2 linked regions of the Marinomonas mediterranea MMB-1 genome follow. The protein of the gene in region 2 interacts with the protein of the main gene of each other region in a pairwise test. Links are inferred from orthologs where the notes say so. Each region holds a gene or a part of one and is shown on either strand. Other genes may lie near its edges.

Evidence for each region.
Region 1: the proteins of recJ (region 2) and MARME_RS06710 interact in binary tests that used the Escherichia coli proteins (3 or more experiments, as listed by UniProt). The link is inferred for Marinomonas mediterranea MMB-1 from one-to-one orthologs.

Annotation. Positions count from the first base shown.
Region 1 is NC_015276.1:1,473,801-1,491,222, forward strand. The notes cover bases 11,469-14,418. They hold MARME_RS06710 (DNA topoisomerase III), read right to left. Parts: upstream 13,980-14,418; coding sequence 11,958-13,979; downstream 11,469-11,957. Other genes in these bases: MARME_RS06705 (LysE family translocator), read left to right, coding at 11,469-11,907; MARME_RS06715 (universal stress protein), read right to left, coding at 14,060-14,418. Also shown: MARME_RS06650 (MFS transporter), read right to left, coding at 1-66; MARME_RS06655 (adenosylmethionine decarboxylase), read right to left, coding at 167-1,096; MARME_RS06660 (AraC family transcriptional regulator), read right to left, coding at 1,193-2,116; acetaldehyde dehydrogenase ExaC, read left to right, coding at 2,313-3,830; MARME_RS06680 (alanine/glycine:cation symporter family protein), read right to left, coding at 5,316-6,860; MARME_RS06685 (universal stress protein), read right to left, coding at 6,876-7,316; MARME_RS06690 (inorganic phosphate transporter), read left to right, coding at 7,731-9,308; MARME_RS06695 (hypothetical protein), read left to right, coding at 9,628-10,329; MARME_RS06700 (hypothetical protein), read left to right, coding at 10,413-11,201; more of MARME_RS06705, read left to right, coding at 11,290-11,468; more of MARME_RS06715, read right to left, coding at 14,419-14,542; MARME_RS06720 (hypothetical protein), read right to left, coding at 14,635-14,823; MARME_RS06725 (FKBP-type peptidyl-prolyl cis-trans isomerase), read left to right, coding at 15,118-15,738; MARME_RS06730 (GNAT family N-acetyltransferase), read right to left, coding at 15,783-16,199; MARME_RS06735 (cupin domain-containing protein), read right to left, coding at 16,219-17,412.
Region 2 is NC_015276.1:717,173-730,310, reverse strand. Bases 1,184-4,065 are described here. They hold recJ (single-stranded-DNA-specific exonuclease RecJ), read right to left. Parts: upstream 3,545-4,065; coding sequence 1,823-3,544; downstream 1,184-1,822. Other genes in these bases: MARME_RS03490 (GGDEF domain-containing protein), read right to left, coding at 3,687-4,065; folD (bifunctional methylenetetrahydrofolate dehydrogenase/methenyltetrahydrofolate cyclohydrolase FolD), read right to left, coding at 1,184-1,728. In the rest of the region: MARME_RS03505 (UPF0149 family protein), read right to left, coding at 56-652; more of folD, read right to left, coding at 886-1,183; more of MARME_RS03490, read right to left, coding at 4,066-4,808; MARME_RS03485 (16S rRNA (uracil(1498)-N(3))-methyltransferase), read right to left, coding at 4,967-5,677; thrC (threonine synthase), read right to left, coding at 5,772-7,157; MARME_RS03475 (homoserine dehydrogenase), read right to left, coding at 7,187-8,488; MARME_RS03470 (thioredoxin fold domain-containing protein), read right to left, coding at 8,737-9,444; rplS (50S ribosomal protein L19), read right to left, coding at 9,700-10,062; tRNA (guanosine(37)-N1)-methyltransferase TrmD, read right to left, coding at 10,131-10,883; ribosome maturation factor RimM, read right to left, coding at 10,947-11,492; rpsP (30S ribosomal protein S16), read right to left, coding at 11,509-11,757; ffh (signal recognition particle protein), read right to left, coding at 11,944-13,138. UniProt on the Escherichia coli protein: Single-stranded-DNA-specific exonuclease.

The sequences.
Region 1 (17,422 bases), 760 kb from region 2 along the record:
CGAGGCGATCTGGGCAAACCAGAACTGAACAAAATTTGATTGCTTAAAAATAGATTCGGATTGCATATTCTTTCCAAAAAAACATAAAGCGCCAAAAGGCGCTTTATTGATAGTCGGTGTCCTTATAGTACGGTGCGTACTATAAAATAAAACGGTGTGATATGTCCTATAAAATAGAAACGGCCCTTCCTATTTTTGGTTCACTGCGCATAAACTCATAGAAGCGCATCGTGTACCCACAAGTTAATGGTTCTGACACGTGATTCATTAGGGTATGTGACGAAGATTGAATATTAGGGATGCCGTTAAAGCTAATAATATCAAAGCTATTTGGTTGTAAAATAGATGTCAGCCTTTCAATTACATTGGAGTTGGGCGTGCTCAAATCCAAGTTGGTTTCAAAGCTAACGTAAGAGCTTTCTTCTTGTGGGGTAATGTGGATTGTTGCATATTGATGGCCTTTTATCGCATTCATAGAATAGCCAAACGGCGCGAAAACAAAGTCATTTATTTCAAACCCTGGTAGCAGCTTATCCAGCTCGAGCAACTCTCGAATTGTCGCGGCGGATTGATGTTCGCTCCTCAAATATTGAGCGGCGTCGCCGTGGATATGGTACATCAAAAGTTCGTAGGTGTAGTCGTCCGGTGTTGCCACATAAGGTTTATCTAGATGATAAACGTAGTTGTGGTGTGTGTCTAAGTTACCTAACTGATAAGCTTTACCCGATAAATTTTGTTGAAGTTTATCGATGTCTTCACTAAAGGATGATTTTTGTAAGTGCGAAAGGTACTCATTCTTACGCTGAAAGATGAGTGATAGAAGCTGGTCGCTTTCATAGCTTTCAAGGAAACTAAGGACTGCACTTACAAGCGTTGTTGTTCCGCACGTTAACATCACAAAATGATGATCCCATACGAATAAACTTGATTCGGACAAGAGATAGGCGTCACATTGCTCGTTGGATACGGTAGAGAGTATCTCCGCGTTTGCTTGAGAGACAATGTTGCTCCAGTAATTTTTTCCTAGTGATCGAAGTGATGGAGCAAGCTCACTGACGACCACTTCAACCTTTTTTTCGGAACCTTCAAAGAACATCAATTATTGTTTCCCCCTAACGGCTAAAAATGCCTTTTTTTTAAAAGGGGTATTGTATCTATATTGCTAAAAATCGATAGCAATTTTTTAGATAATTTAGTTTAAACTCTTGCTGAATACTTGGCTTGGTGGAATACCAAAGTGCTGATGAAAGCGTCGACTAAAATGGCTGAGGCTTTGGTAGCCTAAATCATAGCTGACTTGTGTAACAGAGCCGTTTTGTTTTAATTTTTGGTAGGCAGTGCTCATGCGTCGCTGATGTTGATATTCCGCTGGCGTGCAACCTAAGTGGCGTTTAAATTCTCGGTAAAAGCGACTACGGCTCATGCACGCCATTTTACTTAATTCGTAGATATCCAAATGCTCAGCCAAGTTGGTCTCTATCCAAGTAACGGCTAGATTCAATCCATTTGCTTCAGGGTCTTGCTGACAGTATTTAAGAAGCGTCTCGCGGCCGTGATGGCGCAGAATTCGTGTCACCAATTCACTGACGCCAAAATCAACTAATAAGTCTCGATCTGGGTCATTTTGGACAAAGTCGCTGACGAGTCGTTTAAGTAGGTGCTCGGTTGCCTGATTATGAAGAGTATGGAGAGGTTGATCTGCGCTGAAAGTATAGGGCACATAAATGGACGAAGATTGTGTCACATCATGCATTCTATCGCACAGTTGAGCAATGCGTTCAGAAGATATTTCAATGGTTAAACAGGTCGTGGGGGCGTCCATATTGGCATCAGGGAAGTCGATAAACACTTCTTCTTTCGGGGCCAAAATAAAAGATTCATGAGGAAGAAAAGGAATGTTTTCCTCGCGTTTAGTATGCATTACCTTTGAACCTGTCACCATACCGCAATACAGTAAAGAGTCTGCTTTTAGGCTTACCCGATTGGCTTGCTCATAGGTGTCATAGACACTGAGCTCCGATTCTGGCCCCGCATAACAAATACGATTTTCTATTAGCTTTGATGGTTTTACGGATTTATTTGTTCTGGCAATAACCTGTTTCAAAGTCTGCTCCATGAAGCCTACCCTACCTATTTTTTATTGTTACTTATGATGAGAGCGTGCCCTAAGTCTATACCTAAATGTACCAAGATGGGTTAAAAAATTGAGTTCGAGACTAGCGGGCAAGCTTTTTAGACTCTCAGGCAAGCGTTTCTTTGTCGTGCTGACTAAATTCAGGGTTCAAATAAAATAAATAAAACGGAGAGCTCATATGATTTACGCAAAACCCGGAACCGAAGGTAGCGTTGTTAATTTTCAGAGCCAATATGAAAACTTCATTGGCGGAGAGTGGGTTGCACCTGTAAAGGGTCAGTATTTCGATAATGTCAGTCCTGTTGATGGTGATGTGTTTTGCCGTATTCCTCGATCTGGTGAAGACGATATTAATTTGGCGTTAGATGCCGCCCATGCCGCGAAATCTGCGTGGGGAAAAACATCCGTTACTGCCCGTTCAAATATCCTTCTAAAAATAGCGGATCGAATCGAGCAAAACTTAGAAAAAATCGCCGTTGCAGAAACCTGGGATAATGGTAAAGCGGTGCGTGAAACATTGGCCGCCGATATTCCACTGGCGGCGGATCATTTCCGCTACTTTGCTGGGTGCCTACGTGCACAAGAGGGCAGTACGGCAGAGTTGGATGAACATACCGTTTCCTATCATTTTCATGAGCCTTTAGGTGTTGTTGGTCAAATTATTCCGTGGAACTTCCCGATTCTGATGGCCGCTTGGAAAATCGCGCCTGCTCTGGCTGCGGGTAACTGTATTGTCTTGAAACCTGCAGAACAAACACCAGTTTCCATTTTAGAATTGATCAAGGTGATAGAAGATCTGTTGCCCGCAGGCATTCTCAATATCGTAAATGGTTTTGGCGCAGAAGCAGGGCAGGCGCTAGCAACCAGCAAGCGCATTGCCAAAATCGCTTTTACAGGCTCAACGCCCGTCGGTTCTCACATTTTAAAATGTGCAGCAGAAAACATCATTCCATCGACCGTCGAGTTAGGCGGTAAGTCTCCTAACATTTACTTCGCAGATGTCATGCAGCAGGAAGACGCATTTGTTGAAAAAGCAGCTGAAGGTTTAGTCTTGGCTTTCTTTAACCAAGGTGAAGTTTGTACGTGTCCTTCTCGTGCGATTATTCAAGAATCGATTTACGATGATTTCATTGGTCATGTTTTAGAGCGTGCAGCAAAAATTAAACGTGGCAACCCTTTAGATACGGAAACGCAAGTCGGCGCTCAAGCCTCACAAGAGCAATTTGATAAGATACTTAGTTATATTGATATTGGTCGTAAAGAGGGCGCACAGGTGCTATGCGGTGGTGCGGCGGAGAGTTTAGATGGCTTTAACAACGGTTTTTACATTCAGCCTACGTTAATGAAAGGCAATAACGATATGAGGATCTTCCAAGAGGAAATTTTTGGTCCAGTCGTGAGTGTTACTACTTTTAAAGACGAAGCTGAAGCGCTTGCTATTGCGAACGACACTGAATTTGGTCTTGGTGCAGGGGTATGGACTCGAGATACCAATTTAGCGTATCGCATGGGGAGAAACATTGAAGCTGGCCGTATTTGGATGAATTGTTATCATCAATACCCTGCTCATGCGGCGTTTGGTGGCTACAAAAAATCTGGTGTTGGCCGTGAAACTCATAAAGTGGCTCTGGAACACTATCAGCAAACTAAGAATATGCTAGTTAGCTATGATATCAACCCATTGGGCTTCTTTTAGCGACTTGTAGATAGCGGCTTCTAAAGCTTTGGGTCTAAGTGGATAAGGTCGAGATGGATAGGATTGAGATGAATAACTAATATCGACATAACAATACAAAGTTGTTTGTCTCGTCCTAAAATACGTTGACGATTTTTGTTAAGCCAGTATGGATTCCATGCTGGCTTTTTCATGTACTTCTTCAGGTGTTTTCATATTAAGGCTTAAGTGTGGTCGATATCTATTATAAATATCAATAGACTCACTTACATGCCTTTCTAAGTCTTTAAAGGTCCTACACCGTTCAACCAAAAATTCTTGCTTCAATATGCCATTCACCCTTTCTGCTAACGCATTTTGGTAGCAGTCATAGCCATCTGTCATCGACGGTCGTATTTTATTACGCTGTAATTCTTTTTGATAAAGAGCCGAGCAATACTGCGACCCTCTGTCTGAATGATGCGTTAATGGCTTTGTCGTTTTACGAGACTGAACCGCTTTCTTTAAGGCTTTAACGACATTGTCTGCTTTCATATCATGACTGAGCTTATATCCCATGATTTTTCGATTAAAAGCATCTGTCACAAGCGAGAGATAATGCACACCTTCATCACTTTCAACATAGGTAATATCGCTTACAAACACCTCTTCTGACCTTGTCGGTTGATGACCTATTAAGAGATTCGGGTACTTCTTCATCCAATGCTTACTGTCCGTTGTTTTGGTATAGCTGCGTTTTGGCTTAACCAAGAGACCTTCTTCTCTTAAATAACGAAACAAGCCATCTCGACCGAGTTTTATATCCCGTTCTTTAAGCTTGTCTTTCAGCAAAAAATATAACTTTCTTGTTCCAAGTCTAGGCATGAAACGACGGATATCCATGACCAAGTCTTTAATGATTGATAGACTATCCTGTCGTATTAACTGTCTCTGCTCTTGTTGGTAGACGGCCTGCCTACTAATGGCAAGAACGACTTAAACTGATTTTTTCTTCAGCTTGAAGGCATCTCGCTCCTTGGCTATATACTTTTTTCTAAGGCTCATCCCGTGCTCAGCGTCCAGAATATCAACCACCGTATTGAGTAAACGATTTTTCAGTTGCTCATCTTCCAACTCTCGCTCTAGTCTTTTGATTGTTTGAGCGGGTGTTTCTTTTGCTTTCGGGGATTTAGACATGGGTCGCCTCACTTTGGTAGACCAATCCATTTTGCCGTGTTTTCGAAGCCAAGTCAGCACTGTTGATCGGCCTTGGATTCCATAGATCTTTTGAGCTTGCTTGTAAGTCATGTCGCCTTTTTCGACGGCCATCACTATCTGTAGTTTAAAGCCCATTGTATAGTCACGTTGAGTACGCTTGCGCTTGGTATTACTTGATGTCCCCATAATAGGTCTCCTAGGTGTAAACCTATTTCAGGACGGAACAGTTCCACAAAAAAAGCCGATGCTTATTTAGCATCGGCTTTTTAGATTAGATAACAGGCTCATCGTCTATGAGCGATCTAATACTTATTTGTATTTCTTGAACTCACCAGCACGAAGGCGGGTCATGTAAGAGTTTAGTTCTTTCTTAACGATAGGCATTAAGAAGTACAAACCAATGATGTTCACGACCGCCATTGCAAAGATAGCAGCGTCAGAGAAATCAATAACAGGACCAAGACTAATTGATGCACCAATGAATACGAAGATACAGAAAATCACTTTGAACGTTAGTTCTGCGCCTTTGCTCTCACCAAATAGGTAAGTCCAAGCTTTTAGACCGTAGTAAGACCAGCTTAGCATGGTAGAGAATGCAAACAATACAACGGCCACTACAAGGATGTATGGGAACCAGCTAAACGCAGAAGCAAATGCAGCAGAGGTTAAGGCAACACCTGACGAACCGTCAGCTGTCTGAATCGTGCCAGATGCATTTAATACATATAGGCCTGTTTCTGGATCAGTGACTAACTGTTGAGTGATGATGATAACCAAAGCCGTCATCGTACAGATAACAACGGTATCGATGAAAGGTTCTAGTAGGGAAACAAGACCTTCGGTAATTGGCTCGTTGGTTTTTACCGCAGAGTGAGCAATTGCAGCAGAACCGACACCAGCTTCGTTAGAGAACGCAGCTCGTTTAAAGCCTTGAATCAAGGCACCAACCATACCGCCTGCTACGCCCAAACCTGTGAAGGCGCCTTCGAAAATCTGACCAAATGCCCAACCGATTTTATCAACGTTCATCAGGATGATAACAAGCGCAGCACCGACGTAAATAACACCCATGAAAGGCACTACTTTTTCGGTCACGTTCGCAATCGATTTGATACCACCAACGATAACAAGGAAGACCACTACAGCGAATATAATACCCGTGATCCAGCCTGGGTAGTCACCGATTACACCACTCAATTGAGCGTGTGCTTGGTTTGCTTGGAACATGTTGCCGCCACCAAGTGCACCGAAGATACAGAAGATAGCAAACATGACTGCTAGAAACTTACCGAAACCTGCTGGTAGACCACGTTCTATAAATCCTTTGGAGATATAGTACATTGGACCACCTGATACACGCCCGTCTTCGTATTCATTACGGTATTTAACACCCAGAGTACACTCTGCGAATTTCGAAGCCATACCTAAAAGACCTGCTAAGATCATCCAGAATGTCGCGCCAGGACCACCGATGCTAACGGCTACTGCAACCCCTGCAATGTTACCTAGACCAACCGTTCCTGAAAGTGCTGTTGTCAAAGCTTGAAAATGGCTCACTTCACCCGCGTCGTTTGGGTTTGAGTAGTCGCCTTTTACTAGGGAAATCGAGTGACCAATTGCTCGGAATTGGATGAAACCAAAATACAATGTGAAGACACTTGCACCTACTACCAACCAAAGGACGATCCAAGGAAAGCTTGTACCAGGAAGTGGAGAGAAAATAAGGCTGACAAACCAGCCAGTGGCAGAAGAGAAAACACTATTAATAGTTTCATCAATAGAACTAGCGGATGCTAGAGAGCTGAAAAGTGAAAAAAACGAAACGGTCAAAGCCGCAAACAGTTTTGAAATCATAGAAAATACCTGAGATTAGCTTACGACAGTGACTGGAACATTAGAGCTCATGACAAGGTTAGCGGTAACACTACCGAAAACACGTGCACTTAAACCTTGTTCTGTCGAGCGAGCAACGAAGATTTGTTCGGCGTTGTTTTCAACTGCCATGTTGTTGAGAATGGTCGATGCTTTACCATGAATAACACGGCCTTCAGCTTGAACGCCATCATTCTTTAGTTCTTCCAAAAGAGGATCAATGACGCGCTGCTGGGCACTCTTAATCTCATCTAATTTCTGCTTATGGCGAATGGCATTTTCCTCTGTCGTTTGGAACTTGTAAGGAGACCACTCGACAACACACACAAGCAAAAGCTTACACTCGTCGCCAACTAAAGTAGCTTGTCTTTTTGCAAAGGCCAAAGCGCGGTTACTAGCGTCACTACCGTCAACTCCGACTATAAATGTAACGGACATAATTCCCCATCCTTTCGTTTATTATTATGCGCACCATTTTGGGGCTACATACGTTGTTTCACTATTATTAAACTGAAAGTTGATTGAGAACTCAAACTAAATTTGCACTTTTTAGCCATATTTAATGCTATTTTTGCTTCATAAGAAGGTTTTCCTCCGTCTATTCGTCTAAATAAGCAGATATTCTTGCTGTTTTATGAGAAATTACCCGCTAGGGGTTTTATCTGAAACTTGGATGTGTAAAATTGCCGTGCCTCAAAATGTGACAGTATGGTTTCAGAAATATTTCCATAATGTTGCGGGTTGGGCGAGAACTGGATTAAGTGCATGATACTAGCCTGTTTATATAGGGATGGGAAAAGGTTGCTACTCCGTGATACTTAGCATTGTTTAACTCTACATAAAGAACTATTTATGGATTTATCAAACAACACCACCGAATCGACCACAACTTCTCGCAGCTCTGACTTTGTTAAAGTTCTTATTGCTTTAGCGTTTATTTGTTGCGCAGGCTATTACGCATCTTCAAATGGCGTTGAAGTTTCCAATTTGTCTATCTTAGCTATCGCCGCCGCGATAGGTGCTTATATGGCGATCAATATTGGCGCGAATGATGTCGCCAATAATGTAGGCCCTGCGGTGGGCGCAAAAGCATTATCGATGACAGGTGCCATTCTGATTGCCGCTATTTTTGAGGCAAGTGGCGCTCTTATTGCAGGCGGTTCCGTTGTCGGTACAATAAAGAAAGGTATTATTAACCCTGCAGCTATTGCTGATGCGACGACTTTTATATGGGTCATGATGGCCGCTCTATTAGCAGGTGCGATCTGGCTAAACCTTGCTACGTATCTTGGCGCACCAGTCTCGACGACACACTCTATTGTTGGTGGTGTTATGGGAGCCGGTATCGCAGCGGGTGGCTGGGATATTGCTAACTGGAGTAAAGTGAGTGCGATCGTTGCTAGTTGGGTGATTTCTCCTGTGTTAGGGGGGCTCATTGCAGCGGTATTTCTTTTTTATGTGAAGCGTGCAGTCACCTATAAAAATGACATGATCGGCGCAGCTAAGAAAGTCGTGCCTCTTCTCATTGCGATTATGGTGTGGGCGTTCTCGACCTATCTGATTGTTAAAGGTTTGAAGAAACTGTTCAAAGTTGACTTCGTTAGTGCGCTGAGTATAGGTCTTTTGATCGCCATTGCAGTCTATCTTATCGTTCGACCTATGATTGCAAAAGTAGCTTCTACGCTGAAAAATGAAAAAGATTCTGTGAATAGTTTATTCACGTTACCACTTATTGCTTCTGCCGCGTTATTGAGCTTTGCTCATGGTGCAAACGATGTCGCAAATGCGATTGGACCGTTGGCAGCGATCAATGATGCGTTAATTAGCGGAGGGATATCCAGCAAAGCATCGATACCATTATGGATTATGCTAGTGGGTGGTATTGGTATTGCTGTAGGTCTTGCATTATTTGGTCCTAAGTTGATTAAAACAGTGGGTTCAGAAATTACACATCTGGACAAAACGCGTGCGTTCTGTGTCGCAATGGCCGCTGCGATTACGGTGATTATCGCCTCTCAATTGGGTCTTCCTGTTAGTTCAACACACATTGCGGTAGGTGGAATATTTGGTGTTGGTTTCCTGCGCGAGTATCTAAAAGCGGCGTACGAACGAAAGCTTAATGAAGTGATGGAGCATTCTAAGCGAGCAGGTCACGATCTGGAGCAAACATCATTATTTGTAGAGCGCTTCAAAAATGCGGATGTCGATGAGAAGCGAGCGATTCTGAGTGAGCTTAAGTCAGAAAAGAACATGGCGCCTATCTCGAAGCAGGATCGTAAAAAGCTAAAACGAGCGACCAAGAAAGAGTTGGTTAAGCGCTCTGCGTTACTTCGAATTGCTGCTGCTTGGGTTATCACTGTGCCTGCTTCTGCACTACTGTCGGCCCTAATTTTCTACACGTTAGTGGGATTCGATCTTGTAAATAGTTGATCTTATTACGCTCATCTTGCAGGTGAACGTAAGTCAATGACAAAAAAGGCTGGATTAACCAGCCTTTTTTGTTTCTTGAATTGTAATCTTTTGTGATATAAATAACGGGAACTAATTTTATAGATCTCTCTTTTTGGCGTTTTAGAGCCGCAGAATTGATGAACTCTTTTATTTAGGATTGATTCTGAGGTACTAGAATAGAAAAGGTGAGGTTTAGATTCGTAGTCACTTCTTTAAACTATGCTTTAGAAAAGGGACTTGAAGCTTCTTAAAGTGCAACTTTCCGATGCGACCCTTTTCCAAGGATGCTAAACATTTTATGTTACGTTTAGAAATTATTCTAATTGCTGCAGGCTTAGCTTTTCTGTTTTCTGTTGCGCTCGCTATATCAATAATGCGGTGGCGTAAAAAACAACGCACTTTGCAGTTGGAAGCGAATAATTTGTTGCTTAAACGCTGCTATAGAATTGATGAGTTGCTAAGCGTTCTTTCAGACCGCTATATTCCCATTACGACAAAGCTAGTGCTTGTTAATTATGTTCTTGAATCGATGGTAACAGTAAAATCGCTGCCTAATTCGATTGCCTTAATTGAGAAGCAGGAAGAGTATATTGGCCTTCGTAAAGAGTTAATGTATGCAGAACAAGCGACAAAAAAAGAGAAGGTCGTTGCGCAGGCCGAGCTGGTTAGGGTTCAAGGAGCATTAAAGGCGTTGATAACCTTGGTGAAAGCGTTTGCATCAAACAAAACAATAGACATGGCGTCTGCGAAGCAACAACTGACTATGATTCGGTACGGTTACCTTTTAGCTCACTGTGATATGTTGATGAAAGAAGCGCGAGATGACCTTGATTTAGACAAAAAAGCCCGAGCGTTGGAGAAATATCGTACGGCATTGGCTGAAATGGAAACAGTTAGCTTTGTTCCTGAGTCAAATAGTGTAATAAATACACTAAAAAATAGAATCCAAGCGATTGAAGGTATATTATTTAAAAAGAAACAAAATGAAGACAACGGATAGCTTCTGAACACTTAAATCTGCCCTCTACCTATGTTGGATGATATTTCGAGCAATTTTATGACGTTACTTGTATTAGAAGAAATATGACTGCAATTGCTATTACACTGATGTTGATAGCAATTGGGGGCTTTATTGCGTTTGCTATCTATTTACAATTAAAAGAACAAGCCCGTCTAGAACGCTTACGAAAATCCGCAGCGCTTGGGAACCAGACGCGTCAGTTAAGGCGCTACCTTGACGATCTTCCTCCACAATATCAGCCTAAGGATATGCGCATTTGGATTTTGCGCAGATTGGTTTCTGTATATGATGAATTAATCGATCTGCAAGCCGATGATACGTTGCGTCGTCACCGTGGTTTTTTTGTTGAAGAGCTGAAACAGTTCGAGGAAAGCAAAACGAAGCGTAAAGCAAAGCCGATTAATGATGAATTGCAAATTAGTGAGCTACGACGGTTATTTGATTCTTTTTCTGCCTATCTTGATTTTGCGAAGCAAAACAAAAAAATTAACCCCGACTTGTATGTTCGCTATAAGGACTTGTTTAGCTTTTATGGTTACCGTGTTAATGCCGATTACCATGTCTATATGGCTCGTCAGGCCTTCCTGACGGAAAAGTTCGACAAAGCGATTGAATTGTACAAAGAAGCAATGTCACAGCTTGAGCCTATCAGTGAAAACCCTGAAGCCAAATCTGCCATCGCGGGTTATCAACAAATCATTGATGAAATAGAAAGTGATTTGGAGCTTCAGCGGCAGGAAGAGGCGCTTTCGTCGAACACCGAAGAAGATGAGCAAGCAGAAGAAAATTTGGATGATGAATGGAGTCAGTTTATGGATCAAAACACATTCAAAAAGAAGAAACATTTTTAATAAGTTGAACTCTCGGTCGAATTCTCAGTTGAGTTTTAATCCATACTAGTCGATACGACTTTAATTCTTACATGTAGTAGGCACACTCGTGACATTGAACTTGCTTTCTGTTTTTGTTCCCACTTTTTTCTTTGTTTCCATTACCCCTGGCATGTGCATGACACTTGCTATGACATTGGGTATGACGGTCGGTGTTCGCCGTGCTTTGTGGATGATGGTGGGGGAGCTCGCTGGAGTCGGTCTCGTTGTCGTTCTTACTGCGATTGGCGTCGCAACTATCTTGTTGAGTTACCCGAGTGCTTTTCTAGTGTTGAAATACGCTGGTGGTGCCTATTTGGCTTATTTAGGTGTTCAGATGTGGCTTTCAAAGGGGAAAATGGCGATCAAGATGGAAGAGGAGGTAAAACCCGCTTCTAAAATCGAGCTTGTTACCCAAGGCTTTTTGACCGCAGTATCGAACCCAAAAGGTTGGGCGTTCTTTGTTGCATTGCTTCCCCCCTTTTTATCTGCCGATTCCTCTCTGCTTTCTCAATTATCGATTTTAGTGTCTATCATTCTTGTACTCGAGTTTATGTGTTTGTTGATTTACGCTGCGGGTGGACGCAGTATGAAGTCTCTGTTGATGAAAAATGGCAATGTTAAAGCGATGAATCGAATCGCAGGAACTTTGATGCTAATGGTCGGTGTTTGGCTTGCCTTTGGATAGCGCTTAATTGCATTGTTATTTTTAGCGTGTGTATCTTTAGCGATCAAAGTTTAATTGCTTTTCTTGTACGTTGTTTTCTTTTTGTAGGTTGTTTTCTGCCCCGTACCTTTTGATCCTCTTTTGGTTGGCTCCTTTTTTGTTGAGCTTCGTGACGAGCTTGATCGACGTGCTTTCCATGCTGTTTTGGCGGGCGTACTTTTAGCGAGCGACGTTAATGACGTTAGAGGAGTATTTCTCGCTTCATTAAGTAAATGCGTTAATGTCGCTTCGAGGGATGTCATAAAAGCCTCATAAGAAGCTTGCTTGACGCTGATCGCACTTAACGTTGACTCCCAAACTGCCGTCATATCGGGTGTTATGGTCGAGCGTGGCAGACAGCTGACAAATAGCCTTCCTGCCTCTGTTGCTTTGATTTTTTTGCTGTCCCTAAACAGAAACTGACGCTTGAACAAAAGCTCGATAATACTTGCTCGGGTGGCTTCTGTGCCAAGTCCGTCCGTTTCTTTCAGTATGTCTTTGACTGATTTGTCTTCGACGTACTTTGCGATTCCTGTCATGGCCGCTAATAGGGTGGCGTCTGTAAAGTGAGCTGGAGGTTTGGTTTGCTTTTGAACGACTTCGCCTAAGCGGCAGAAAAGAGGGTCTCCTTGAGTTAGCTTTGGTAAATTTGGTTCGGTCTCTTCCGTTTTTTTGTCGTCATTGTTTAAAGTAGCGCCAAGAAGCGACTTCCATCCAAGCGTTAGCGGTGTATTCCCCGTTGCCGAGAAGGTACCACCCTCGATTTCTGCGACGATTTTCGCGGCTAAATATTCATAATTTGGATAAAACTGCATTAAATATTGTCGGACGACGAGTTCGTATACCTGTTTTTCTCTATGACTAAGTGAGGCGTATTTACCACTTTTTTGGGTTGGGATGATGGCATGGTGTGCGCCGACTTTCTTATCATTCCAAGCACTGCTTTTTAGATGTGGGTTTGCGTTTTCACACCAGTTATTGATTTCTGAAGAGGTGCTTTTTAGTACTTTGATAATTGACGATATTTCTGACATTTGTTCTACGGGTAAATATCGGCAGTCAGAACGTGGGTAGGAGATCATTTGGTGCTTTTCGTATAAATCCTGACAGGTGTCTAAAACCTGTTTCGCGGACAAGCCCCAACGTTTGGCTGCATCGATTTGTAAGCTAGATAGGCTGTAAGGGAGAGGAGGTGACTGTCGCTTGGTATTGTATTCCGCTTTCACGACCGTCCCTGGTTTGTGTGTAATTCGCCTTGCTACATTTTCTGCTAGTGCTCGATTAATAACCCTTCCATCTTCATCCATGTGTGGTTTACAGGCGTCACTTGGAACCCAATTTGCAACAAAGTGTTCATTCGCTTCGGTGGCTAAGTGGGCATGTACTTGAAAATAATCTTTTGTCACAAAGTTTTCTATTTCCAAGTCTCTTTTAACCACAAGCCCCAGAATAGGCGTTTGTACCCGACCTATTGATAGTACGCCTTGGTATCCAGCTTGGCGGCCTTTGATAGTATAAGCTCGGGTAAGATTTAGTCCATATATCCAATCGGCTCTTGCTCTTGCGAGTGCTGATCGAGACAGTGCTGAATATTCACTGTTTAGCTTGAGCTTACCCAGCGATTTTTTGATAGAAGAGGGCGTTAGATCGCTTACGAGTAGGCGTTTTGTCGTTTCAAGCTTTTTCTTTGGGACGTTCGTGTAGTGCAATACTTCATCTACCAGTAGTTGCCCTTCGCGGTCAGGGTCACCAGCATGAACCAATTGATCGGCTTGCTTAATCAATTTTTTTAACTTGCTAAGCTGCTTTTTTGTTTGGCTTTTTTCTTGCCATTGCCAGTCGTCGGGAATAATGGGTAGGTGATCGAGAGACCAGCTTTTGTATGCAGGGTTATAAATGTGCGGTTCGGCTTGTTCTAGAAGGTGGCCAATACACCATGAAATACAGTCACCGTTGGGGAGCCAAATACACCCATCTTCTTTTTTTTGAGGGGAGGGAAGGGCTGCGGCAATGGCACGAGCTAGACTGGGCTTTTCGGCTATATAAAGAATCATAAAAACTACTGCATATATGGGTATATATACAGTAGTTTATCGAATCTTCAGAAGATTTGTAAGGTGTACTGTTTATATCGTTATTTGATCGGTACAACGAGTACGGGTACATTACTATGATGAATTACCTTATTCGCGGTAGAACCAATGATCATCTGACCAATCGTGCTGTGTGTGCGACTGTTCATAACAATGAGATCAACGTCTTTTGATTTTACCGTCTGCTCAATAGCATCCGCGGGTGCACCTGTCGTAATCAATACTTCAGGTTTTGGGATGCCCGCTAAGTCACTTTTATGCTCTTCTAAAAAGTTAGCGAGTTGGGTTTCTGCTTTATCAGTGGTCGCTTGCAATGTTTCTTTTCGAACCATTTCCAGCGTTTCTTCCGGAATGTAATTGTTAATCATATAAGAAGAATGCGTCGTCAATGGTTCCATCGCATGCATTAAGACAACGTTTGCTTCATTGATTTTTGCTAACTGCATAACGTAGCCAAGCGCTTCGCTGCTTTTGTTGTCTAAAAGGTCACAAGCGTAAAGAATAGTATTGATTTGGGGTAACATAGCTTTTCTCCTTAGAGAGGCTTTTGCAGTACGTCTATTCGCTGCGCCCTCTTATTGTTTAGGGAATATCTCCCGACAACTTTAGTGTAGCCTCATCCCAAATATTCGAACTGATATAGATCAATAGTACTTATTGCTTTTTCAATTGTTCGTTGTTCGTAATGAGCGTCGAACAAAAAGCCTGTTGCGGCTGAAATTAATACGAAGCTAGCAAATGCAACGGTCCAGCGATTTTGTTTTTGGCTGCATACTTCCGTGTTTTGAGGTGGCATTTTATTCATAATGTTCTTTTTCCTTCGCGAATAGAGCGTGAGCAAGAGACGATGATTCTAATTATAAATGATAATCAATATCATTCAATGTTTTTATGTCTTATATTTGCTCATTAGGTGTTTCTTGTTGTTTCTTATTAAGTTGGCTGCACGAGTCCCAATAAATGGTATCTACGGCCATATTTTAATGATGAGTCTCTAAGCAGCGATGTTTTCGTTTTTGGATGAGGTGTACCTGTCGTCAGTCAACTGTTCGTTATGTTAATATTCGGCTTCTTTTTAAAATGACTAAGAGTATTGAACATGTCAGAACTGTCTTTCGACACGAATGAAGCAAAAATTGCCTACGGCATAGGTCGTCAAATTGGTGATCAACTTAAAGGTGGAGATTTGGGTGAATTGTCTCTTCCACATCTATATGCTGCCATTGAAGATGCGTTAAATGGTGCTGCTATGCGTGTACCTGGCGCTGAGTTGGAAGCTGCATTTGCGAAGCTTCAAGAAGAAATGGAAGCAAAATCTAAAGAGTCTGCCAAAGAAGTAGTTGCCGCTGGCGAAGCATTCTTAGCTGAAAATAAAGCTGCTGAAGGCATTCAAGTGACAGACAGTGGTTTGCAATACCTTGTTCTTGAAGAAGGTAATGGCGCAACACCGACTGCACAGTCTACTGTAAAAGTTCATTACGAAGGTCGTTTGACTGATGGACAAGTATTTGACAGCTCAATTGCACGTGGTGAGCCAATCGAATTCCCATTAGGTGGCGTTATCGCAGGTTGGACTGAAGGTCTTCAGCTAATGAAAGAAGGCGCAAAATACCGCTTCACTATCCCTGCTGAGCTAGCATATGGAGCTCAGGGTGCAGGCGCGATGATCAAGCCTCATTCTGTACTTGTATTTGACGTTGAGCTTTTAGAAGTTAAATAAGTTTGATGTTAGATTAAAAATGGACGGTGCTGCCGTCCATTTTTTTAAATTTTTCTTTCCATGCGAACATGCGGTTTACCCGCATCCAGAAAGATCTTCCCGTCTGTTTTGAACCCTATACGCTCATAAAACACCTGAGCCTCAATTTGAGCGTTCAAAAAAACACTGTCTAGTCCCATTTCACGAGCTACCTGAACGGCACGCCTCATAAGCATAATCCCATAGCCTTGACTACGGTAGTTGGGGAGAACGGCTAACCTAGATATTTGTCCGTTCTCAGTAAGTCTGCATACGCCAGTAGGAACCGCGGTGGTGCCAAATGAGACAAAGTGTACAGCTTCGTCATCTTTTCCATCCCACTCGTCTTGTTCATCGAACCCTTGCTCTAGAATAAAGACCTGTTTTCGAACGAAAGTCAGTTGGGCTTTGCTGCTTTCCCAATCGGACGTAAGCACTTTCATATTGTGTATCCTCGTGTTCTTATTCTGCTGGTAAGGCGACCAAGGCCTGACGTTTTAAAAGAAAGCGTAACAAGGGCTCTAGATCACTTGATTGAGATAAATCTAGGCCACTAAAATCAAACTCTGTGTCGTCGCTCACCGCTTGGACAAAGGATGTGAGTTCAAGCGGAACCGTCATTTTTTCGCCATTACAGTACACAGAGGTATGGTCGCCACTTTGATAATAGCAAATACGAGCGTCACCTGGTCTGATAAAACTAGCACCTTGTATTGCTAATTCAAAAGCTTGATCTTCTTCTTCCTGGTTTAGCGCTGGGTTGAACTCAGGGTACTTGCTTTCACTCATTGTCTCGCCAAGCCAGTCTTTTAGTAACTCTGGTTGATCGATGAGCTCAATTAATTTTGTACGCAGGTGGTCAACATCTGATTGGCTAATCTCTCCGTGGTGGGCGCGCTCTAGAGGTTCTTCAGCACAGAATCGACGCTTTTCAAGAGATTTGTCTTCGCCTAATTGCTCTTCTATTAACGAATTTACCCCAGAAAGCGCTTCGCTTGAAGATGGAGCACGAAAACCAATGGAGTAAGTTAAGCATTCGCTATTGAGTGCTCTTCCGTTGTGAGCAAAATTAGGCGGGAGGTAGAGAATATCCCCAGGTTCTAGATCACATTCAATGGATGGGGTACTAGGAAAATTGTCGAGGATGTGAAGTTGAGTACCCTCAACAGCAGAGTCTTCGTATTCGGTCGGTTCTGCGACTTGCCAGCGTCGCTTTCCTGACATTTGAACTAAAAATACATCGTATTGGTCATAGTGTGGGCCAACACTGCCGCCTTCAGTAGCGTAGCTGATCATCACATCGTCTAAACGCCAGCTGGGTAAAAAGTAAAAGCGCTCTTTTAATGCTTGTACTTCTGGAACCCAATGATCGACGGCTTGTACCAATAACGTCCATTCTTTTTCAGGTAGGTTTTGGAATGTGTCTTCTTGAAATGGACCTTGCATTAGTTGCCATGAAGTCTTTCCATTTTCGATGACAATTCGTGCTTCCGCTTCTTCTTCCATTGATAAGCCAGCGAGTTCATTTGCATCTAGCGGAAGTTCGATGTCCGTCAGTCCCTTGCGAATAATAAGAGGCTTCTTTTGCCAGTATTCGCTTAAAAAGGTTTCAAGTGTTATTCCGCCTAAAATGCTGATCGGAGTATCAGGTGTCATGTTACATTCC
Region 2 (13,138 bases):
CCTCAATATTCAAATGGCAACTAAGCCAAGTAAGTTATACGTAGTATCTGGGGATTTAGTGCAGTGGGTTAGATTTTGTGTGATCCGCATCAGGGTTCACCTCATGATGCTCGGAGTACAACATCATCGCGGACAGCCTAACGTACTCAATCAACTCCGTTAAATCCGCTTCATTGTCGTTGTTGTCTTCCAAATCTTTCATTTCAGATTGCATCGCAGAAATATTGGCAAAATCCTGAAGGACTTGCTTGGTATCATCCGAAAGGTTGTCTTTCTTTCCAGATAACCCGTAGCCAGCAAGAAAACCATGAGCCCATTGTGACAAGGTCATACCTCTTACGCTCAACTCTGAATCATCATCCGCAATACTTGGTTCAAGCGCGTATTCACCGTTTTGCAGCAAGGTTAACGTTGCGTTGTATAGTTCGACTATCGCCGCTCGACTGTCTGCTTCCTTCCAAGATTCAATGTCGCAGAACTCTACAACCATTGCTAACCAATGCTCTAACGACAAAGAAACACCTGAGGCAAGATAGCCACATAACTGACCGTGTAGCTCTGCTGGTGAAGCAGAAATAGATTCGGTTACAAACACGTCTGCGATGGAGTCAAAATCCAATGCGTCTTTTAGCACTTCTGTTGGCGTTGCCATTATCAAAACCTTTTTTAATGCGTCTACGTTTTATAATTAGGACTGATTATTAAATTTCCAGACTCGTAACGTTTCAGGCTGTTAACTTTTAAGAATGTTAACTTTTAAGAATGTTAAATCCTAAGATACGTTACAACATAGTCTCTAATATACAATGCAAGAAGCCGCGCGTCTGCGCGGCTTCTATGAGGAAGCTAAAAATAAATCCTAAGGCTTAAGCCTGTAAAACAGGATTAACCTAGTTGCTTCAAACCTGACTCAAGTGTTTGTAGAATCAGAGTATTAATGGTCATTGGACCAACACCACCTGGAACGGGAGTATACGCAGAAACACGATCAACCAACGGCGCAAGCTCGATATCGCCAACACCACCAGGATGGTAGCCGGCGTCTACAACAACAGCACCGTCTTTAATCCATTCCGCTTTGATAAACTCTGGTTTACCAACCGCTCCAACAATCACATCCGCTTGTTTAACAAACTCAGCAAGGTTTTGCGTGCGAGAATGACAGATCGTCACGGTAGCATTACCGTTCAGCATCATCATTGACATTGGCTTGCCAAGAATAGGACTACGGCCCACAACAACGGCATGCTTACCCGTTAAATCAATATCATAAGCTTCTAAAAGACGCATTATGCCAGCTGGTGTTGCCGCACCGTATGCTGGTTCTTGCATCGCCATACGGCCGAAACCAAGACAAGTAACGCCATCAACGTCTTTGTGTGCTGCAATGGCATCAAAACAAACGCGTTCGTCGATTTGAGCTGGTACTGGGTGCTGAAGCAATATACCGTGTACATCTGAGTTTTCATTCAGCTCATTGATTTTTGCTAACAACTCGTCTGTTGTAGTGGTATCCGGTAACTCAATTGCCAGAGAATCCATACCGACACGACGACACGCATTACCTTTCATTTTTACATAGGTTGCAGAAGCTGGATCAGCTCCTACCAATATGGTTGCCAGAATCGGGGTGCCACCTGTACGCTCTTTTAGTTCTGCAACTTGCGTTTTCAGGCGATCTTCGGTTTCTTTGGCACATTGCTTGCCATCAAGAACCAATGCTGTCATTTATTACTCCGCGAATACTAATTTGTGGTGGTGTTTGAGGGAGCGCCATTATAACGTATATCTGACGCTTTTGGGCATTTTAGCCTGTGTGTTTTCAACTTGGCTCGATGTGATCAACCATTAGCTGTAAATTCCTCTGCCCTCTAAACTCATTTATATCCAGCTTAAAGACAAGGCGTGCTGTGTCATGCTCACTTGGCCACGTTTTTAAGTCCGCAAAAAAGTGAATTGCATCGAGTAATATCCCAGAGCGAGGTTCCTTCACAGTGAGTTTTAAGTGCTTTTCGCCCACAATTCTCTGCTGAATTAATTCGAACACACCATCAAAACAAGGCTCTGGAAACGCTTGCCCCCAAGGGCCTAACAACCTAACTTGCTCGGCAAACCCTAGACTAAAATCTTCACTCGCTAACTCACCGTCCGTGTATATGACAGCCTCTAGCTGCTCTGGAGTCACCCATTCGGTAATAATCTCGTCAAAAGCACGCGTAAAGGCATCGTAGTCCGATTCCTTTATTGACATGCCAGCGGCCATCGCATGCCCACCAAATTTGCTTAACAAGTTGGGGTGACGCTTTGCTAATAAGTCTAACGCATCTCGAATATGAACACCGGGGATAGAACGCGCAGAACCTTTCAACATGCCGTCATCGGCCTGAGCAAAAGCAATCACAGGGCGATAGCACTTCTCTTTCATACGCGATGCCAGAATACCAATCACGCCCTGATGCCAGCTCTCTTCGTAGAAGCACAGCCCATTTGGCAGATCTTCGTTTAAAGTGAGCTTATCCAGCTCTCGTTCAGCTTGCTGCTTCATTTCACTTTCGATCGTTTTACGCTCACGATTTAATTGATCGAGTTGCTGCGCATATTCTCTGGCAACATGTGAATGAGTAGCAAGCAAACACTCAATACCAATCGACATATCGTCTAGACGACCTGCTGCATTGAGCCGTGGGCCAACAACAAAGCCTAAATCAGACGCTTTTAAACGAGCGATGTCTCGCCCGCCCAACTCAATTAAAGCCAAAATACCTGGACGCGCGTGACCACTTTGAATTCGCTGAATACCTTGTTGAACCAAAATTCGGTTATTGGCATCTAATGGAACAACGTCTGCCACTGTTCCCAGAGCGACCAAGTCTAAGTAATCCGCCATTTTGGGTGGTCGAATATGTTGCTCTTCAAACCATCGCCTAGCAGTAAGCTCAGCACGTAACGCACTCATCACATAAAAAATCACCCCAACACCTGCAAGCGACTTACTTTCAAATTCGCATTCGGGATGGTTAGGATTAACGATCGCATCAGCGTCTGGTAGGGCATCTCCCGGAAGGTGATGGTCTGTTACAATGACTTGCATACCTGCTGCTTTAGCCGCCAACACCCCATCAATGCTCGCAATACCGTTGTCTACTGTAACCAAAACATCTGGCTTGGACTCACAGGCAACCGCGACAATTTCAGGCGTTAGACCATACCCATACTCGAAGCGGTTCGGCACAAGATATTCTGGCTCAATCGCCCCCATCGCCTCCATTGCAAGAATGCCCAAGGTGGTCGATGTTGCGCCATCCGCATCAAAGTCGCCAACGATTAAAATCTTCTTTCCGTGCTCAATGGCGTCCGCTAAGATTTTCGCTGCTTTTTGAATATCAAAAAAACGCTTAGGGTGAAGTAGGTGAGGCAGTCGATAATCAATCTCTTCAGCACTGGTAACGCCCCGACAAGACAGAACACGCTGCAAAGTAAAAGGTAAGTTCGGTGACAATTGAACGGTCTGTTGATCAGGGAGCTTTCGAGGTTTTATATGCATCTGTGGGTTCTAAATTTCGAATCGTAAATACCCCATTCTAGCACGTCTTCGATTGTTGAACGAAAGCAGCTCAACTAAAGTAACGAGAGCAGCACGGCTTTTTAAATAAAGTGGTGTTGCTAAAAATAGCTCGGGGTTCGACTTATTGCTCGGATTCCGAGCTTCCTTTTATCGAATTGCCCACCTCTAAATCAACCGCTGTAACATAACGGTTTCGACCTTCTTTTTTAGCCATATACAAAGCAGCATCCGCCTGTGAAATTGAGTCGTGGATTTTGTCCTCTACTCCAAGCTGGCTAATTCCAATACTCATCGTCGCTTTTAATTCGTGTCCCTTAAAGGAAACGGACAACTTCGCGACATCGGAACACACTCTTCGAGCCCAATGTTTCGCTTCCTCTAGACTACTGGTGGACAGTAAGACTAAAAACTCTTCTCCACCCCACCTTGCGGCAATGCCTTCAGAAGAGACCGTTGACGTAATAACCTGCGCCACTTTTGCAAGATATAGATCCCCTGCCTCATGGCCATAATTATCATTAATTTGTTTAAAGTGATCGATGTCCATCAACAGAATATGACGTCGTCTGCTTACTGGCGTTTCCAGCTTTTCATACATGCCATATCGGTTTAATAATTTAGTCAGCTCGTCGGTGATGGCTTTCTTTTCTAAATGATTGCTCGACTCTCTTAATATGCCGTTGTAGTGAGACATACTGTATTCATAAATAGTCGATAAAAATACAACGACTAAAAAGGAATACATTACGCGACTTGCAAATATCTCGTCATAGTTATGACCGCCATGCAAATCATCTGCGTAAAACAGAATCGCACACAATAAAATAGAAAAAATGAAAAGCTCTTTTAGCCCTCTTTTGAGGCCTTGAAGAAAAAGTGCAACAGCAGGAACACAAAATGCCCAAACATGCCCAGTACCCTCAACACCGCCAGTATAAGCGAGATACAGCATTAAGGTATAAAGAGGATAAATAACCAGTTGTCCACCAAACCGATAGTTTGAGGTCCAGCGAATAAACAACATAGCGACAAAATAGAGACACGTTATTGTGAGAAGAAAAAAGGAAAGTAACCAGTCACCCTTAATTAACGCAATGACTCCTAGCAAACCCGTAAAAAAAATCCCTACCAGGCAAAACAAGTTTGTTACCAGTATGCGACGGGCACTGTCATTTAGTAAGTTCGTGTCAGCTCCAGCATAAATAAGCCGTCGGAACTTCTTCTGGAACGAGCTAAAAATCATACTTTCCTTACTATCGAATTGAATCAAGAGCATTCAAATTTAGTAGATAAACACTCATTAAAAATAGTATTTATACCGTAGAAGTATATTATCCTTTCGTTCATTTCTGTAAGCGAACGATATAAGCCTTTCAAACAATTAGGGCGCCATAAGGCTCTTTATGCTGGATACAAACGCGAGAGTAAAACAGGCACAGCGGTTTCAACTCTTAAAATTCGTTCCCCTAAATGTACGGTTTCCATACCCGCTTCTTGCCACTTACCTACTTCATATTCGCTCCACCCGCCTTCTGGACCAATCGCCAGAATCGAGGAAGCATCGCCAAGATCAATTGGGCAAGCACGTGCATTATAAGGATGAGCAATCAGCCCCAAGACATCTTTGCTCAACAGGCTCGGTAAAACATCTTCTACGAAAGGTTTAAAGCGAGGGCAAAAGGTGAGTTCTGGCATCACTGTATCCCTAGCTTGCTCTAGGCCTTCTAATAGGATGGCGTTAATGTTCTCACGCTTTAGAACCGGGCTTTGCCAATAACTTTTCTCGACCTTTGAAGAATGAATTAGATAAATTCGCTTAACGCCCATGGCCGTTACATTCATCAAAGTACGTTTGAGCATATTAGGTCTGGGTAAGGCTAAAACCAATGTAAGAGGGAGAGCCGCTGGAGGAAGACTCTCTGAGCGGTCAATATTAACGAAGCCAGACGCATCAAATACGGCCTCTCCAATATCCCCGTTCAAAAGGCCAACCCGAACTCTATCCCCACTGTTTTTTTGTAAAACTTGAGAGATGTGTTTCAACTGAGCGTCCGTCAACTTAAAACAATCTGACGTTTGCTGTTGCTCTGGTTGTAATAGAATTAAGTTCATATATAAAAAAAGGAGCCAAAAGCTCCTTTATCAATTTCCCTAATAACGAATGAAAGAAAAGCGTGCAACAAAGCACGCTCACAATCACTTTTAATTAAATGCGGTCTGCAACAAACTGTTGAACATCTGCAATGGAATTATCCAAAACATCATAAGACTCTTCTCGCTCAAACAAGTCTTTCATATGTTCAGGTAAACTTGGCGATTCACACCCTGCTTTTTCCACCGCTTCTGGAAATTTAACCGGATGCGCCGTTGCCAATGTAATCATAGGGACAGATTTGTCTTTCCAGCATTTACGAGCCGCTTCAAGACCGATCGCAGTATGAGGATCTAGAAGATACTGAGTTTCTGAGAAGACGTTTGCAATAACATCACAAGTGCCTTCATCATCGACTTTATAGCTGTCAAAGTTATCTTTCACAAACTGCCACGCTGAATCATCCAGCGTTACATCACCTTGATTAAAGCGCTGCATTAAATCATTAATTTTATCGCCATCACGACCATGCGCATCAAACAACAAACGCTCGAAGTTACTCGATACCATGATGTCCATACTTGGCGATAAAGTGACATTTAATGACTGACGACTCATATCATTTTCAGCAATCGTACGATGCAAAATATCATTCTGGTTTGTTGCAACAACCAGCTGATCAATCGGCAAACCCATCTGCTTAGCTAAGTAACCAGCAAAGATATCGCCAAAATTACCAGTGGGTACAGAGAACGACACTTTACGATGTGGTGCTCCAACCGACAAAGCAGAAGAGAAGTAGTAAACGATTTGAGCCATAATACGCGCCCAGTTGATCGAGTTTACTGCGCCAAGTTTCGCGCCCTTAAGAAACGACTGATCTGCAAAACTTGTTTTAACCATCCCCTGACAATCGTCAAAGTTACCTTTTACAGCAATATTGAAAACGTTATCGTCGATGATGGTTGTCATTTGGCGACGCTGAACTTCAGATACGCGCTGATACGGGTGTAATATGAAAATATCTAAATGTTCGGAGTGACGGCACCCTTCAATCGCAGCAGACCCAGTATCACCAGACGTCGCGCCCATAATTACCAGCTTTTCGCCACGCTTTTCCAAAACAAAGTCCATTAATCGACCAAGTAACTGAAGCGCAAAGTCTTTAAAGGCAAGCGTTGGTCCACGGAACAACTCTAACACCCACTCGTTGTTACCCGTTTGCACCATTGGTGCGATGGAAGTGTGGTTAAAGCTAGAATAAGCCTCGTCAATCATACGCTTAAAGTCGTCGGCTGGTATTTCACCTTCAACAAAAGGCCACATGATTTTAAAAGCCAATTCTTGGTAACTTAGAGACGCCCAAGACGCAATTTCTTCTTTTGTATAGCTAGGAAGCGTTTCTGGAATGTAAAGACCGCCATCATTAGCAAGTCCAGCAAGGAGAACATCTCCAAAACTCAGTGCAGGAGCTTGTCCGCGAGTAGAAATATATTTCATTACTTTATCTTCTCAATCAAATATCGGCGTTAGGCCAAATGTTCAACACGAATTCGTTGTATTTTTCCAGCAACATCCGGTAATTCTTCAATCGCAGTAATCGCCGCATTCATATTTTGTTCTTTGACTGTGTGAGTCATCACAACAAGTGGAACCAAATCGCCACCGTTACGTTCTCTTTGAATAACAGATTCGATACTGATTCCGTTTTCAGACAAGATCTGTGTGATATTAGCAAGAACACCAGCACGATCCTGAATTCGCATATTTAGAAAGAAACCACTCTCGATTTCTTCAACTGGCAGGATAGTCGTCGTCGCTAGCGAGCCTTCCTGAAAAGCCAAATGTGGAACGCGATTGGTTGGGTCTGCTGTAAGCGTACGTGCAACATCAACAACATCGGCAATAACAGAAGATCCCGTAGGCAATGCGCCAGCTCCTGCGCCATACGTCAATGTAGGACCAACAGCATCGCCTTTAACCATTACAGCATTCATCACACCGTTTACGTTAGCAAGTAGCTGCTTATATGAAATCAATGTTGGATGAACACGCAACTCAATCCCATTTTGAGTACGTCGAGCAATCCCTAGGTGTTTGATTGCATAGCCCAATTCATGCGCAAAAGAAACGTCTTCCGATGTAATTTGGCTAATACCTTCAGTGTATGTTTTCTCAAACTGAAGCGGTATACCGAAAGCAATTGACGCTAATATAGTTAACTTATGGGCCGCATCGATGCCTTCAACATCAAATGTTGGATCTGCTTCTGCGTATCCGAGTTCTTGCGCCTCAGCCAACACGTCTGAGAAATCACGACCTTTTTCAGACATTTCGGTCATGATGAAGTTGCCTGTACCATTTATGATACCGGCCAACCATTCAATTTTGTTTGCTGAAAGTCCTTCGCGAATCGATTTAATGATTGGAATGCCACCTGCAACTGCAGCTTCAAATGCAACCATAACGCCTTTTTCTTCGGCGCGAGCAAAAATTTCATTACCGTGCTCAGCAATAAGGGCTTTGTTTGCTGTAACAACGTGCTTACCATTTTCAATTGCGGTTAATACAAGCTCTTTTGCAATGCTTGTGCCCCCGATCAATTCCAATACAATATCGATCTCAGGGTTGTTAACAACGTCAAAAATGTCTCTGGTAATGTTAATGCCGGTTAGATCGCACTCTGGATTATCTCGACGAGCGCCCACTTGCTCGACCACAATGCTACGCCCTACGCGTCGTGTAATCTCTTCTGCATTATTAAGAAGAATGTTCACACTTCCAGAACCTACGGTTCCAAGCCCACATATTCCGACTTTTACCGGTTTCAAAACAGTACCCCACACCTGACGGTTGATTGAATGACGACATTGGATAGAACTTCCAAGCACTGACGTCGACTGGCCGAATTTTGTATTTTATTTGGCCTAAGAGACACGATTATAGCGCTTGTCTTAACTAAACCCAATGCGGAAAAGCGCTTAAATGAAGCTATATGAATATTTCTAATTCAGGAAGGAGAATTATAGAAGTTGCTGAGTGCTGTAATCAAAAACGACACTCAACAACTTAAAGTAGATTAGAGGCCTAGTTCAGCAGCCAGTCTGTTGGCTTCGATGTAGCCTGGCATAAATTTACCATTACTCAAAACAATACTTGGTGTACCACGAACGCCAACCGAATTACCTAAATTAAACTGATCCGCGACAGGGTTTTCACATTTGTTTTGAGGCACTTCCTCGCCTTGTTTCGCTTGTGTCATCCAATATTTAGGATTATCTGAACACCATATACTCACCATTGTGTTATAAGCTGGCGAACCTATTCCAGCACGAGGGTAAGCCATGTAACGCACGGTAATACCCAAGTCATTCAGCTGATCGACCTCTCTATGAAGCATACGGCAATAGCCACAATCAACATCCGTAAAGACGGTGATATGTGCCTTTTCATCCTTCGCTTTGAAAACGATCATTTGATCTTCTGGCATCGCTTCAACTTTCGCCATTTTGGCGTTTTCCGTTTCATTTACCAACCCAGAATCTTCCACTCGGTATAAGTCACCTAAAACAAAGTACTTACCGTCTTTCGTCACATGCAATGTTGGGCCGTTCTCTATGGAAACGACATATAATCCAGCTGAACTGTGCTCAGAGATTGAGCCGATTTTCGCGCCTGGAATGGCTTTTTGTAGTGCTTTTTCTATCTCTTCCTGACCTGCGAAAGCAGATTGAGCTAATAATGTCAGAGAGAGTGTCAGCAGACCAAATATGTAACGAATCTTCATTTCTTGTTCCTAGTTTCGAATAAGCTTTTGCTATTAGGCCACAATATATTAATCAAGTTCCACGATAAACCAAAGAAAACCTATCTTGGGTACATATTTATTGAACACCGGGACTTAAAGAGCATCACGAGTCAATAAAATGAGAGCCATAAAGCATCACAGCAGAGCATAAAAAGCAGACAATAAAAAAGGCGACCTGAGGTCGCCTTTTTTATACCTTGCACTTCTCGAAAAAGAAAAGTGTAAGAAAAGAACTTAGCGCTTAGCCAACTTCTCTTTGATACGTGCAGATTTACCTGAACGATCACGTAGGTAGTAGATCTTAGCTTGACGTACGTCACCGCGACGTTTCACTTCGATGCTGTCTACTAGAGGGCTGAATGTCTGGAACGCACGCTCAACACCTACACCACTAGAAATTTTACGAACAGTGAATGCAGAGTTAAGACCACGGTTGCGTTTCGCGATTACAACACCTTCAAAAGCCTGTAGACGCTCACGAGAACCTTCTTTAACTTTTACTTGAACAATAACAGTGTCACCCGCGCCGAACGCTGGGATCTCTTTTGTCATTTGTTCTGCTTCTAGCTGTTGAATCAGCTTAGTTTTATTGCTCATGGATTTGACTCCTAACAAATTGGTTTCCTATCAGTACGAAGGTTAACGATCCGATAGGCTCATGAATCTTACTCTGCCGAGGTTGGAGCTTCAGTTTCACGAATAAACTCTTCTAATAACTTCTGCTGTTCCTTGTCCAACTCGAGGTTCTGCAGAAGGTCTGGCCGACGTTGCCAAGTTCTTGCGAGCTTTTGCTTTAAACGCCAGCGTCTTATCTCCTCATGGTTTCCGCTAAGTAGTACCGGCGGTACAGGTTCACCGTCTAATACTTCAGGTCGAGTATAATGTGGGCAATCCAACAATCCATCAGCAAATGAATCTTCATCTGCAGACGCTTGTTTACCCAACACCCCAGGCACCATTCGAAAGACAGAGTCCATCAGTACCATTGCGGGTAACTCACCACCACTTAGCACAAAGTCGCCAATCGACCATTCTTCATCAATCTGAGATTGAATCAGACGCTCATCAACGCCTTCATAACGACCTGCTACCAGAATTATTTCTGCTTCTTTAGCAAGCTGTTGCACACCTTCCTGTGTCAGTGTACGCCCTTGAGGGGACAAAAAAATTACTTTTGCATTAGGTGCCTTTTGCTTCGCACACGCTATTGCATCTTCGAGAGGCTGAACTTTCATCAGCATCCCAGGACCACCGCCGTAAGGTCGATCATCTACCGTTCGGTGTTTATCGTGAGTAAAATCTCGCGGATTATAAAAATCCACATTGATTAATCCAGATTTAATGGCTCTGCCCGTTACTCCAAAATGAGTAATGGCTTGAAACATTTCTGGAAACAGAGAAATCACTCCGAACTTCACTTAAAACGCCTCTACCTTAGTTTTAAACAATCAGGGTTTAAACTATCGAGTTTTAACTCAAATCTAAAACTCAGGATCCCAATCTACGACCATTGCTTTACTCTCTAGATTTACATCTAAAATATAAGTCTCTGGCACATAGGGAATTAAGCGCTCTTCGCGATCATAGCTACCTTCACAAGCACGAACTACGACAACGTCGTTAGCACCCGTTTCCATTAGCTGTGACACCTTACCTAAGAGAACACCCTCTTTAGTTGTCACTGTTAGACCTTCGAGTTGACTCCAGTAAAAATCACCGTCATCTAATTCAGGAAGATCTTTCACATCGATATATATATCTTGACCACAAATTTCACGAACAATATCGCGATCCGCATAGCCTTTAATCGATGCAACCAAACCACGACCTTGAGTACGACCTTGGTTCAGCTCAATACGCTTCCAACCCGTTGAGGTTTTCAGCCACCAATGCGAGTAATCAAAGATTCCTGTCATTGGCTCGGTGTGTGAATAAAGCTTCACCCACCCTTTAACACCATATACCGATGTAATGCGTCCTACTACAAGCGCTTGCTCAGGAGCGGTCGCCTGTTTCAATGCAGACATAGCACTACCTCAAATATTAAGCGTTTTTGTCAGCTTCTTTAACAAGCTGAGCAACACGGTCAGAAAGCTGCGCGCCTTGGCCTACCCAGTGATTAACACGGTCTAGGTCAACACGTAGACGTTCTTCTTGACCACGAGCGATTGGGTTAAAGAAACCTACACGCTCAATGTAACGACCATCACGAGCACGACGACTGTCAGCCACGTTCAAGTGATAGAATGGGCGCTTTTTAGAGCCACCACGAGAAAGACGAATAGTTACCATATTATTGGTTCCTTATTGCTTAACAAAACCCTTCTTGCCACCCGTTATTGGGCACCTAGTACAAGAAGGCGGCATATTCTAGTCGATTTGACTAAAAAACAAAAGGGCGAATCATCGCCCTTTTGAATAATTTTGCTAGTTTTTTAACCAGCAATACAAATAATACGCTGTAATTTTAATTTAACATTAAAACTTAGGGGGAAAACCGCCACCAGGGAAGTTACCACCTCCGCCCGGCAAACCACCAGGCATCATGCCACCTAACCCACGCATCATTTTCTTCATTCCGCCTTTAGAACCCATTTTCTTCATCATTTTCTGCATTTGTTTATGCTGTTTTAACAAACGATTTAAGTCTTGGATCTGAAGGCCGGCGCCCGTAGAAATACGTTTTTTACGAGAACCATTGATTTTATCAGGGAAGCGACGCTCAGCAGGTGTCATAGAATTAATAAGTGCTTCCATTTGAACAAACATCTTATCGTTCACTTTATCCTGAATGTCACCCAGCTGTCCCATTCCCGGAAGCTTGTCTAACATAGAGGTCATCCCCCCCATGTTCTTCATCTGCTGAAGCTGTTCTTTAAAGTCTTCTAGGTCAAACCCTTTGCCTTTTTGCAGTTTGCCTGCAAGCTTCTCAGCCTTTTCTTTATCGATTTTCTGCTCAGCCTGCTCGATAAGAGAAAGCATATCCCCCATACCCAAAATACGAGATGCTAATCGATCAGGGTGGAAAGGCTCTAAGGCATCCGTTTTTTCACCAACACCTAAAAACTTAATAGGCTTACCAGTGATATGACGCACAGACAAGGCAGCACCGCCACGGGCATCACCATCCGTTTTAGTCAGTATCACACCCGTTAGTGGCAGAACGTCGCCAAATGCTTTGGCAGTATTCGCAGCATCTTGACCCGTCATGGAGTCAACGACAAATAACGTTTCTACAGGATTAATCGCACCATGAAGCGCTTTAATCTCCGCCATCATGTCTTCATCAATGGCCAAACGACCTGCCGTATCGACGATCAAAACATCTTTATGGGCTTTTCTAGCCACATCAATAGCATTGTTCGCGATATCGATCGGTTTTTGCGAGATGTCACTTGGAATAAAATCAACACCGACATCCGATGCTAACGTTTCCAACTGCTTTATAGCGGCTGGACGATATACGTCCGCACTGACGACCGCGACCGATTTCTTTTGGCGCTCTTTCAAAAACTTCGCAAGTTTACCGGCCGATGTTGTTTTACCTGCACCCTGAAGACCTGCTAGCAAAATAACGGCAGGAGGCGTCGCACGTAAGTTTAATTCATCATTCGCCTGCCCCATAACCGCTTCAAGCTCTTGCTTGACGATTTTCAGGAATACTTGCCCTGGA